Regions from separate parts of the Paenibacillus sp. NPDC055715 genome, predicted to be linked through region 3. Evidence: riboswitches for the same ligand, from Rfam matches in the RefSeq annotation. Region 3 holds a riboswitch; each other region holds the start of a gene.

Region 1 (3,281 bases), on a different contig from region 3:
TAACCATGTTTCATGGTGTGAAACGAATATGGAACAAAGAGGAGCGGTTCACAATGGAAGACCGTAAATTAACCGTTCGCGCCGTGGAGCGTGCGCTTGATATATTGATGTGTTTTACCGGAGATTCCGATCTGGGCCTGACAGAGATTGCTTCCAAAATTGGTTTGCATAAAAGTACCGTCCATCGGCTGCTGACCACGTTGGAGGATCGGGGATTTGTCGTTCGGAATGCCGCAACGGAAAAATATCGGCTTGGCATCCGGATATGGGAGCTGTCCACCCATCTGTCGCAAAGCGACGAGCCGGCGATACTGTTACAGCCAGCGATGGAAGGATTACGTGATCGTCTGGGCGAAACGGTCAGCTTATACTTGCGCGATGGTAGCATGCGTACCCGCATTCAGGCCGTGCAGAGCAATCAGGCGATCCGTCGCGTTGCGCCAGTGGGTGCGCGCATGCCGCTGGCTGTAGGAGCCTCCAGCAAGGTACTGGCGGCCTTTATGCCGCCGCAGGAGCTGGAAGCCCTGCTAAGCGGGGACGAATGGCTGCCCTCGGTAGACCCGGAGGTCTATAAGGCTCAATTACAGGATATTCGTGAGAAGGGCTATGCGACCAGCTATGAGGAGCGGGAGTCGGGCGCTGCTGCTGTGGCTGCGCCTATCGTGAATCGGAAGGGACAGGTCGCTGCGGCCTTGTCTGTATCCGGCCCGGTCAGCCGACTAGCTCCTGAGACGCTGCATGATTTTGTCCCGGTTTTGATCGAGGCGGCAAAGGAAATGGGGCTTATGCTTCCGTAACAAGGATTAAGAGCAATGGGCAACCAGAGCAAATTTTGAAGGCGATCTTGGAAAAAGGAACCAGAGAAGGGTTGCCAAAGCCGTAAATTTGAAGTAATCTGATGGGGATGGCGTGTTGTCAGTTATAGCCGCCTCATGCGAACAGAATTGTAGGGCGGGCGAAAGATTACCGCCACTCTAGCAGATCTAACGAAAGATCTGCGACAGGATATGAATGTAGGATCATCACAAGATTGTGTGGATGAAATTCATATCGCAGTTACTGGGGGAGCCTGTAATGCCGGGCTGAGATGGAATCGCACTGGATTCCGGACCCTTTGCACCTGATCTGGATCATACCAGCGTAGGGAAGTAATCGGCCATTGAAATGTATACGCAGCCGCTGTCTACGGCAATGCATCGGAGTATGTTTCCGCGTGTGTAGCTGTCTGGATAGCTGTTTCGTTAGATTAGCCGGTTCCCTGGGGAACCGGCTTTTTTGCATAGATAGCCAGCCTGGGGATGGTTCCGGATCGGTGTGTTATTTCATCGAAACGGGAGGAATGGACAATGAAACCGACAGAAACAGAAGAAACAGTAGGGAACGCAGTGGATGAACAGTCAGGAGGGGGGAAGCCCTTTCCGGGGAGCCGCAAGGTATATATTCAAGGCTCGCGGCCGGACATTGCCGTACCGGAGCGTGAAATCGCCCTGCATCCCACACATACGCCGCAGGGCACGGAGCATCATGAGCCGTTACGTGTGTACGATACGAGCGGTCCCATGACCGACGAAGCCTATCAGGTCGATATCCGTAAGGGCTTGCCTCCATTCCGGCGAGCTTGGGCACTGGAACGGGGCGATGTGGAGGCTTACGAGGGGCGCTCCGTCAAGCCGGAGGATAACGGTTTGAAGCCCGGCTCCAAACGGGAGGCGGCGGAATTCCCTGGCGTCACCAACCGTCCGCTCCGTGCGCAGGAAGGGCGCAGCGTGACGCAAATGCATTATGCGCGGCAAGGGATCATTACGCCCGAAATGGAATTTGCGGCTATCCGCGAAGGGGTGGAGCCTGAGTTTGTGCGGCAGGAGTTGGCGGCAGGACGAGCCATTTTGCCTTCGAATATCAATCACCCGGAAAGTGAGCCGATGGTGATTGGTCGTCATTTTCACGTGAAGATTAATGCGAACATTGGTAATTCTGCGGTTACGTCCTCCATCGAGGAGGAAGTGGAGAAAATGACCTGGGCTGTACGCTGGGGCTCGGATACGGTCATGGACCTGTCCACAGGCCGTAACATCCATACGACGCGTGAATGGATCATCCGTAACTCCCCTGTGCCGATTGGGACTGTACCGCTGTATCAGGCGCTTGAAAAGGTGAACGGCGAAGCTGAGGCGCTAACGTGGGAGCTGTATCGTGACACACTGATTGAGCAGGCCGAGCAGGGCGTGGACTATTTTACAATTCATGCGGGCGTGCTGCTGCGGTATATTCCAATGACGGCAAGCAGAATGACAGGAATTGTGTCCCGTGGCGGGTCGATCATGGCGGCTTGGTGCCTTGCGCACCATCAGGAGAACTTTTTGTACACGCATTTTGAAGAAATATGCGAAATTATGAAAGCCTACGATGTGGCCTTTTCCCTCGGGGACGGTCTGCGTCCGGGCAGTATCTACGATGCGAATGATGAAGCACAGTTTGCTGAGCTGGTTACGTTGGGCGAGTTAACGCAAATTGCCTGGAAACATGATGTTCAGGTTATGATTGAAGGGCCGGGACATGTCCCGATGCACAAAATCAAGGAGAATGTGGACCTGCAAATGGAGATTTGCAAGGAAGCTCCCTTTTATACACTGGGACCGCTCACGACGGATATTGCACCTGGCTACGACCATATTACCTCGGCTATCGGGGCGGCGATGATCGGTTGGTTCGGGACGTCCATGCTATGCTATGTTACGCCGAAGGAGCATTTGGGCCTGCCGAACAAGGATGATGTCCGCGAGGGTGTCATTACGTACAAAATTGCGGCACATGCTGCCGATCTGGCGAAGGGCCATCCACGGGCGCAACAACGGGATGATGCTTTGTCCAAGGCACGCTTTGAATTTCGCTGGCGCGATCAGTTCAATCTTTCGCTCGACCCTGAGCGGGCCTTGTCCTACCATGATGAGACGCTGCCGGCAGAGGGCGCCAAGGAAGCTCATTTTTGCTCGATGTGCGGTCCCAAGTTTTGTAGTATGCGTATCACGCAGGACATTCGCGCCTATGCCGCGGACAAGGGGCTGAATACCGAAGAAGCGGTATCCGCCGGGATGCGTGAGAAGGCAGAGCAGTATCGGGATGCCGGGCAGTAAATAGGTAGCGAGTCAATCAACCGGGAAGCCAAATGGAGAGCACTGGCAAGCTCGTCAGAGGCTCTATATCCATGAAGGTATGAACTTATAGACGTATGAATACAAAAGCCGTGGTTCTCTACAGATGATGTAGGAAGCCACGGCTTT
Region 2 (3,281 bases), on a different contig from region 3:
GTGTAGGCGTTATACACATACTTTTGCACATATATGTAAGCTTTGAACCCACCTTTCCTATTTTAATCCAACACCAGGAAAAAAAGTAGTCATTTACTCCACTTATTTATGAAGAAATAATAAATTTCCGAGAATATAAAAACCAGCAAACCTCCCAAATAACTCGGAGAATTGCTGGTTTCCTCCTATTCTATCCGTTTCTATTTCTCCCACACCTGACGTCCAGTTTGCTTACCCACATACTCAATGCGAGTCGGGTTTACATCCAGAATGACATAATCGGGATCATCCGGGCCGGAAAACCATTCTTTTAGGGAGTCGTTCCACACCTGTTTGCGTAATCCCTCATTAGCCGTTACCCGGACTGTAGCCTCGACCTCTACAACTTCCTTCGTACCGCCAACCTCATAGCCCAGCAGCAGATAAGCGTTTGGATTGTCCTTCAGCTCTTCTACCTTATGTGTTTTGCGATCTGTCGCCAGATGAATGTTCAGCCCTTCGTTAAAAAGAGCCATATAGCGCACCTTCGGCTTGCTGCCTTCCACCGTACCCAACGAGCAGAATTTGTTGTTATCCAAAGCCTTTACAATGGCTTGTTCCAGTTGGCTGCGATCCAATGTTTCCGTTTTACCCACGGTACAACAACTCCTTTTTGCAAATTAGAATTCCTGTGAATTGGTTTCCGCAAGATCATGGTCATTTCCAGACCAAAGCTCACATTAAAAGTGTACCCTGTCGTTTGGCAAATGAACCGTCACTTCTTCCCCCATGCTGGACAGACCCGCCTTCTAAGCATATAATCGTCGTAGTCAACCCGAATGAATAACCCATTCGACTATACAATGCCAGGGGTGCTGGAATCGGCCGGCTGAGAGTGTGTCCCAAGACACTGACCCTTACAACCTGATCTGGGTAATGCCAGCGTAGGAATGCTTAAGCAAGATGCGCCCTTTCTTTGACCAGGCCCATCCCCTACTTTGGTATATACAAGCGCAAGCGTCCCGGAACATCGGGGCGCTTTTTTTTGTGAAAGATGATGTTGTTGGAACAGATAGCGTCCGGCAGAAGTTATTTTTGTGAAATGGGAAAGATAAGCTGTCTGATCCGACGGATTACGGGTAATAAAAGGAGAGAACACAACGATGAAACGCATGAAAATGTTAAGCCTTGGGCTGATCAGTCTGTGGCTAATGGCCCTGACTCTGACCGCCTGCGGCGGAAGCTCCCCCTCTGCACCGCAAGGCGCGGCTCCTGCCGCCAACACCCAAACGTCTCCCCCGACCAAGGGACTCAAGGACGTTAAAGTCGTGCTCGACTGGACGCCAAATACAAATCATACGGGACTCTATGTCGCCAAGGACAAAGGATTTTACGAAAAAGCAGGCTTGAATGTCCAGATCGTTCAACCCGGCTCAGGCGGAGCCGATCAAATGGTTGCTTCCAATGCTGTACCTTTTGGTATCAGTTATCAGGAAGGCGTCACACAGGCCCGTACGCAAGGGGTACCACTCGTATCCATCGCTGCGGTCATTCAGCATAATACATCTGGCTTCGCAGCCCCGGTGGATCGCGGGATTAAGAACCCGAAGGATTTTGAAGGCAAAACCTACGGGGGCTGGGGTTCGCCCGTAGAAGAAGCGGTCATGAAATCCATCATGGACGCAAACAAAGGCGATGTAAGCAAGGTGAAGATCATCAACATGGGTAATGCCGATTATTTTACAGCCGTGAAGCGGGATATCGACTTTGCCTGGATTTTCTACGCATGGACCGGGATTGAAGCCCAATTACGGGGTGAACCACTGGATATGCTGTATGTAAAAGATTATTCCAAAAGCCTGGATTACTATACACCTGTGATTGTGAGCAACGAACAGACGATTAAAAATAATCCCGAGCTGGTCAAGGCCTTCATGGACGCGACCGCCCAAGGCTATGAATATACCATCGCTCACCCGGAAGAAGCCGCAAATATCTTGATCAAAGCTGTGCCGGAGCTGGACAAAAAGCTGGTACTCGCCAGCCAAAAATGGCTAAGCCCGCGTTATCAGGACGATGCTACCCAATGGGGCGTGCAAAAAGCGGAAGTATGGCAAAACTACTCCAACTGGATGTACGAGCGCAAGCTACTCAGCAAACCCTTGGAAGTCGATAAAGCCTTCACAAACAACTTCCTGCCCAAGCGCTGATCTTGTACATCGAACTTGAAAGTAGCCTTTGTGCCACTACGCAGTCGGATGGTGCTTCGCTTGTAAAGCACCATTCCGCCTACTTCGTTCTTATGCTTGTTTCGCTTTTATAAAAATGCCACACAACCTAGCTTAAAAACTAAGGTGCTTTTAAGGTGGTTGGCAGCGCAGCGGTTCATTTGAATCTGGAGAAGCGTAGCGCTCGCCTTTGCTGTGGGATTCTTACCTTTTAAATTTATCCAAAGAATCCCACAGCAACAGCGATCGTAAGATCAAATGAAACGCGGAGTGGTCTCTCAACCACCTTAAACCACCATATTTTCCCAAAAACACTCCACATGAAGGACAGGTGAATTCACATGGCTAACACACTGCTCAGTATTCAAGTGATTCCTAAAACCCCAAATAACGAGGACTCTTATGCATATGTAGATAAGGCGATTGAAGTTATTCAGCGCTCTGGTGTCAAACATCAGGTGAACCCCTTGGACACAACCATGGAAGGTGAGCTGGATGAGCTGCTGAAAGTGGTTAAGGACATGCACGAGGCACTGACAGAAGCAGGCAGTCCAAGTGTCATTTCACAGATCAAAATCGCACATAACCCGCAGGGCATCAGCATGGATAAGCTGACCGAGAAATATCGCCCATGAACCCGAAAGGCAAAAGCGCATCCTGGTGGAGAAGCGTATGGCCGCCCCTTGTGGCGGTCCTCTTCTTTTTAGCGGCCTGGCAGGGAGCGGTTTCCTATTGGCATATTGAATCATGGATACTGCCTGCTCCGTCCCTGATCGTGCAGGAGGGCATGGCCCAGTCAGCACTGCTCAGCGCGCACACTTGGGCTACCATTCGCTTAACGCTGGCGGGATTTGCTATCGGCACAGTGACAGGGCTATTGATCGCTATCATTCTTCATACCATCCCTTTTCTCAAATCAGCTCTGTATCCACTGCTCATTCTCAGTCAAAACATTCCGACCATCGCTCTCGGCCCATTGCTGATGGTGTGGTTTGGTTTTGGCATGTTGCCCAAGCTGATGGTTATTACACTGGTCTGCTTTTTCCCCGTGGCTGTAGCGGCCATGGACGGGCT
Region 3 (3,281 bases):
ATGAGCCTACCAACTATTTGGATGTAGAGCATATTGAATGGCTTACACGGTATCTGAAGGATTATCCATATGCGTTTATTCTTATTTCTCATGATACTGAGTTTATGAATCAGGTTGTGAATGTTATCTATCATCTTGAATTTGCCAAAATGACCCGTTATTCAGCCAACTATGAAAAGTTCCTTGAAATGGCGGACCTGAACAAAAACCAGCATATTGAAGCTTATGAGAAGCAGCAGGATTTTATTAAGAAACAGGAAGATTTCATTCAACGTAATAAGGCGCGCGCCTCTACGTCAGGTCGGGCGAAGAGCCGTGAGAAGCAACTTGATCGAATCGAGCGCATTGATAAACCGGAAGAAGCGGCTAAGCCAACATTCCAATTTAAAGAAGCACGTGCGAGTGGGAAAACGGTATTTGAGGGTATTGATTTTGAAATTGGCTACACTCATGCTCTGTTGCCTAAAATGTCCATGACGATTGAACGTGGCGATAAAATTGCGATTGTGGGCTACAATGGTGTTGGTAAATCGACATTGCTCAAAACCATTCTGGGAAAAATTCCGCCGATCAGCGGCAAGACTTATCAAGGGGATTTCTTGCAGCCAGCTTATTTTGAGCAAGAAGTACGAGCAGAGAAAGTTACACCGATTGAGGATGTGTGGAATGAATTCTCGCACTTGAACCAGCATGAAGTAAGAGCGCATTTGGCGCGTTGCGGTTTGAAAAATGAGCATATCACCCGTCCGCTATCCGCCCTCAGTGGTGGTGAGCAGGCCAAAGTCCGCTTATGCAAACTACTAATGCGGGAAAGCAACTGGGTGTTGTTCGATGAGCCTACCAATCACTTGGATATCAAAGCGAAGGATGAGCTGAAACGTGCCTTGAAGGAATACAAAGGAACGGTACTGCTCGTATCTCACGAACCGGACTTTTATGAGGATTGGGTAACCAAAACGTGGAATGTGGAAGAATGGTCAAGTAAAGTCAACTAAATATCCAGTTCTGTACCAAGATTCACAAGAATCGGGGTTTGCAGGATTAGGAAAATATGCTATGCTATCTTTAGCTGATACAATAAAATAGTTACACTAGGGGAGCCGCCAATGCGGCTGAGACGGAATAAACGGATTTCGGACCCTTTGCACCTGATCTGGGTTATGCCAGCGTAGGGAAGTGAGCGTCGTACAAACGAGGTTGCGAAATTATTACTTTGTTTGTACGTGGGACGATATACGTATACGGATATAATGATCCGTTCGGTTATTGGACGTACGTTAAACCACTTCCCTTGGGAAGTGGTTTTTTTGCGTTTTCGTTCGTGTTCATATGTTCGTATTCATATCTCGTACCCCTTCATTTTTTTGCTGGTAAACGTGGCTAGTCCATACCGTATAGCACGATATGAGACTGTAAAGATACAGGGTCAGCTTACAACCATTTAGTCCATTGTGAGGTGAGAGTGAAATCGAATTGCACGTAATTACGATGGAAGGCGATTCCGATGCACATGCACATACTGCCCAAGTGGCTGCTGCTATTCATCCGTATGTTCATTATGTACACGTGCGCTTGAAGCAGAAGGGCGCATCTGAACTCCTTGCATTGACCCGCAGTATGGCGAATCTGGGAGTTCCTTTACAGCAAATTGCAGTAAATGACCGAATGGATGTTGCTTTGCTTACCTCCGTTGGGGCTATCCAGCTACCAGCTAACGGATTACCTGCTGGGGATGTCAAAAGTTTACTTCCAGAGGGTACGCGCTGCGGGGTGTCGGTGCATTCTTTGGAGGAAGCACAGGCTGCCGAACGGGCAGGAGCGGATTATGTACTCTATGGTCATGTGTATGAGACTCACTGCAAGCCTGGTATTACTCCACGAGGTATAGCACAGCTTGAGCGCATAAGCAGGTTGTTGAGCATCCCTGTGATTGCTCTAGGCGGCATACAACCACGCCATATTCAGGAGCTGTATACTGCCGGTGCAAGCGGAGTTGCCGTAATGTCCGGCATCTGGGAGGCTGAGTCCCCCGTTGCGGCTGCAAGGGCGTACAGGCAAATGGTGGATCGGGTAGTTCACAGCCTGTAGTAGTGAAACGGAAGTAGGAGATCGCTGCAAGCAGAATCGTTAGTGGAGAGGAGAGATTTGAACATATGCCAGAGATAAAAACAGAGGCACAAGCTATTGGACACGCTGAATGCTTGGTGATTGGTGGAGGTGTCATCGGTAGCTCCATTGCTTATCATGTGGCCAAGGAGGGTCGCAGTACGATATTGGTGGAACGATTCATTCCGGGCGAGGGAGCCTCAGGGGCTGCGGTTGGGATGCTGGCAGCAGAGATTGAAGAATTCACCGACCCGGAGTTGGCACAGTTCGCTCGCACAAGCCGGGATGCATTTCCCGAACTGGTTCGTGATCTGGAGCGTTTGTCCGGTGTTGCGATGGAATTCCGGACAGAAGGATTTGTGACTCCCTTCCGTTCGGAAGCAGAGGGGCAAAAACGCTGGAATGCGGCTATTGCGCGAGAGGGTGATCATCCTGTGTGGTGGGATGCCAGAGAATTGGCCCGCCGAATTCCAGGTTTGGATGGTCAAGTGATCGGGGCTATATACCGATCAAAGGAGACACAGATTTCTCCTGTCCAGCTTTGTCGTGCTTATACGAGGGCAGCTGTCGTACTGGGAGCAACAATATGCTCTGGTACACAGGCGGAGCAACTCGTAGTACAGAATGGGCGAGTTTGTGGCGTACAAACAGACAGTGGTTTTTTTTCCTGCGAACAGGTCATTATTGCTGGCGGATTGGATAGTATGAGACTGCTGGAGCAGGTTGGTTTTAAATATCCGCTTAATCCGGTCAAGGGTGAGGCTGTTGCAGTCTCCTTGAAGGATCATCCATTGGAATATACCATGTACGCCGATGATATTTACCTGGTGCCCAAGCGGAATAACGAGCTTTGGATTGGGGCGACGAGTCTGCCACATCAGTATGACAAAGAGGTCACTATTGGAAGCCTGGAGGGGCTGCTGGCCCGTGCTTCTGCCTGGCTGCCTCGCGTCCGTGAAGCTTCTTTTATACGCACTTGGGCGGGCTTGCGTCCGCAGGCAGCGGCGGGGCGCCCTTGTATTGGATCTGTTCCCGGCGTGGAAGGAGTATATACTGCGGTCGGACACTACCGGAACGGTGTGTTGCTGAGCGAAGCTACCGGGCGTGCGATTGCAGCGCTGTTAAAAGGGGCTGATGTGACTGAGCTTGGAATAAGCAGTTTTTCTCCTGAACGT

The links. A riboswitch is a leader RNA that binds a small molecule or an ion and turns the genes downstream of it on or off. The one in region 3 is predicted to bind thiamine pyrophosphate.
Region 1: linked by a shared signal. The riboswitch ahead of thiC (phosphomethylpyrimidine synthase ThiC) and the one ahead of ACWGOO_RS11010 (thiamine phosphate synthase) in region 3 are both predicted to bind thiamine pyrophosphate.
Region 2: linked by a shared signal. The riboswitch ahead of ACWGOO_RS20545 (ABC transporter substrate-binding protein) and the one ahead of ACWGOO_RS11010 (thiamine phosphate synthase) in region 3 are both predicted to bind thiamine pyrophosphate.

The regions. Positions count from the first base shown of each region.
Region 1 covers NZ_JBSHGA010000007.1:28,417-31,697, reverse strand. Annotated here, with positions in the region: gene ACWGOO_RS13265 (IclR family transcriptional regulator) at 54-797, shown strand; TPP riboswitch at 1,052-1,164, shown strand; gene thiC (phosphomethylpyrimidine synthase ThiC) at 1,347-3,134, shown strand.
Region 2 covers NZ_JBSHGA010000019.1:2,887-6,167, forward strand. Annotated here, with positions in the region: gene ACWGOO_RS20540 (pyridoxamine 5'-phosphate oxidase family protein) at 201-635, opposite strand; TPP riboswitch at 838-947, shown strand; gene ACWGOO_RS20545 (ABC transporter substrate-binding protein) at 1,143-2,189, shown strand; gene ACWGOO_RS20550 (MTH1187 family thiamine-binding protein) at 2,549-2,842, shown strand; gene ACWGOO_RS20555 (ABC transporter permease) at 2,839-3,281, shown strand, end outside.
Region 3 covers NZ_JBSHGA010000005.1:174,325-177,605, forward strand. Annotated here, with positions in the region: gene abc-f (ribosomal protection-like ABC-F family protein) at 1-995, shown strand, start outside; TPP riboswitch at 1,084-1,192, shown strand; gene ACWGOO_RS11010 (thiamine phosphate synthase) at 1,474-2,088, shown strand; gene thiO (glycine oxidase ThiO) at 2,154-3,281, shown strand, end outside.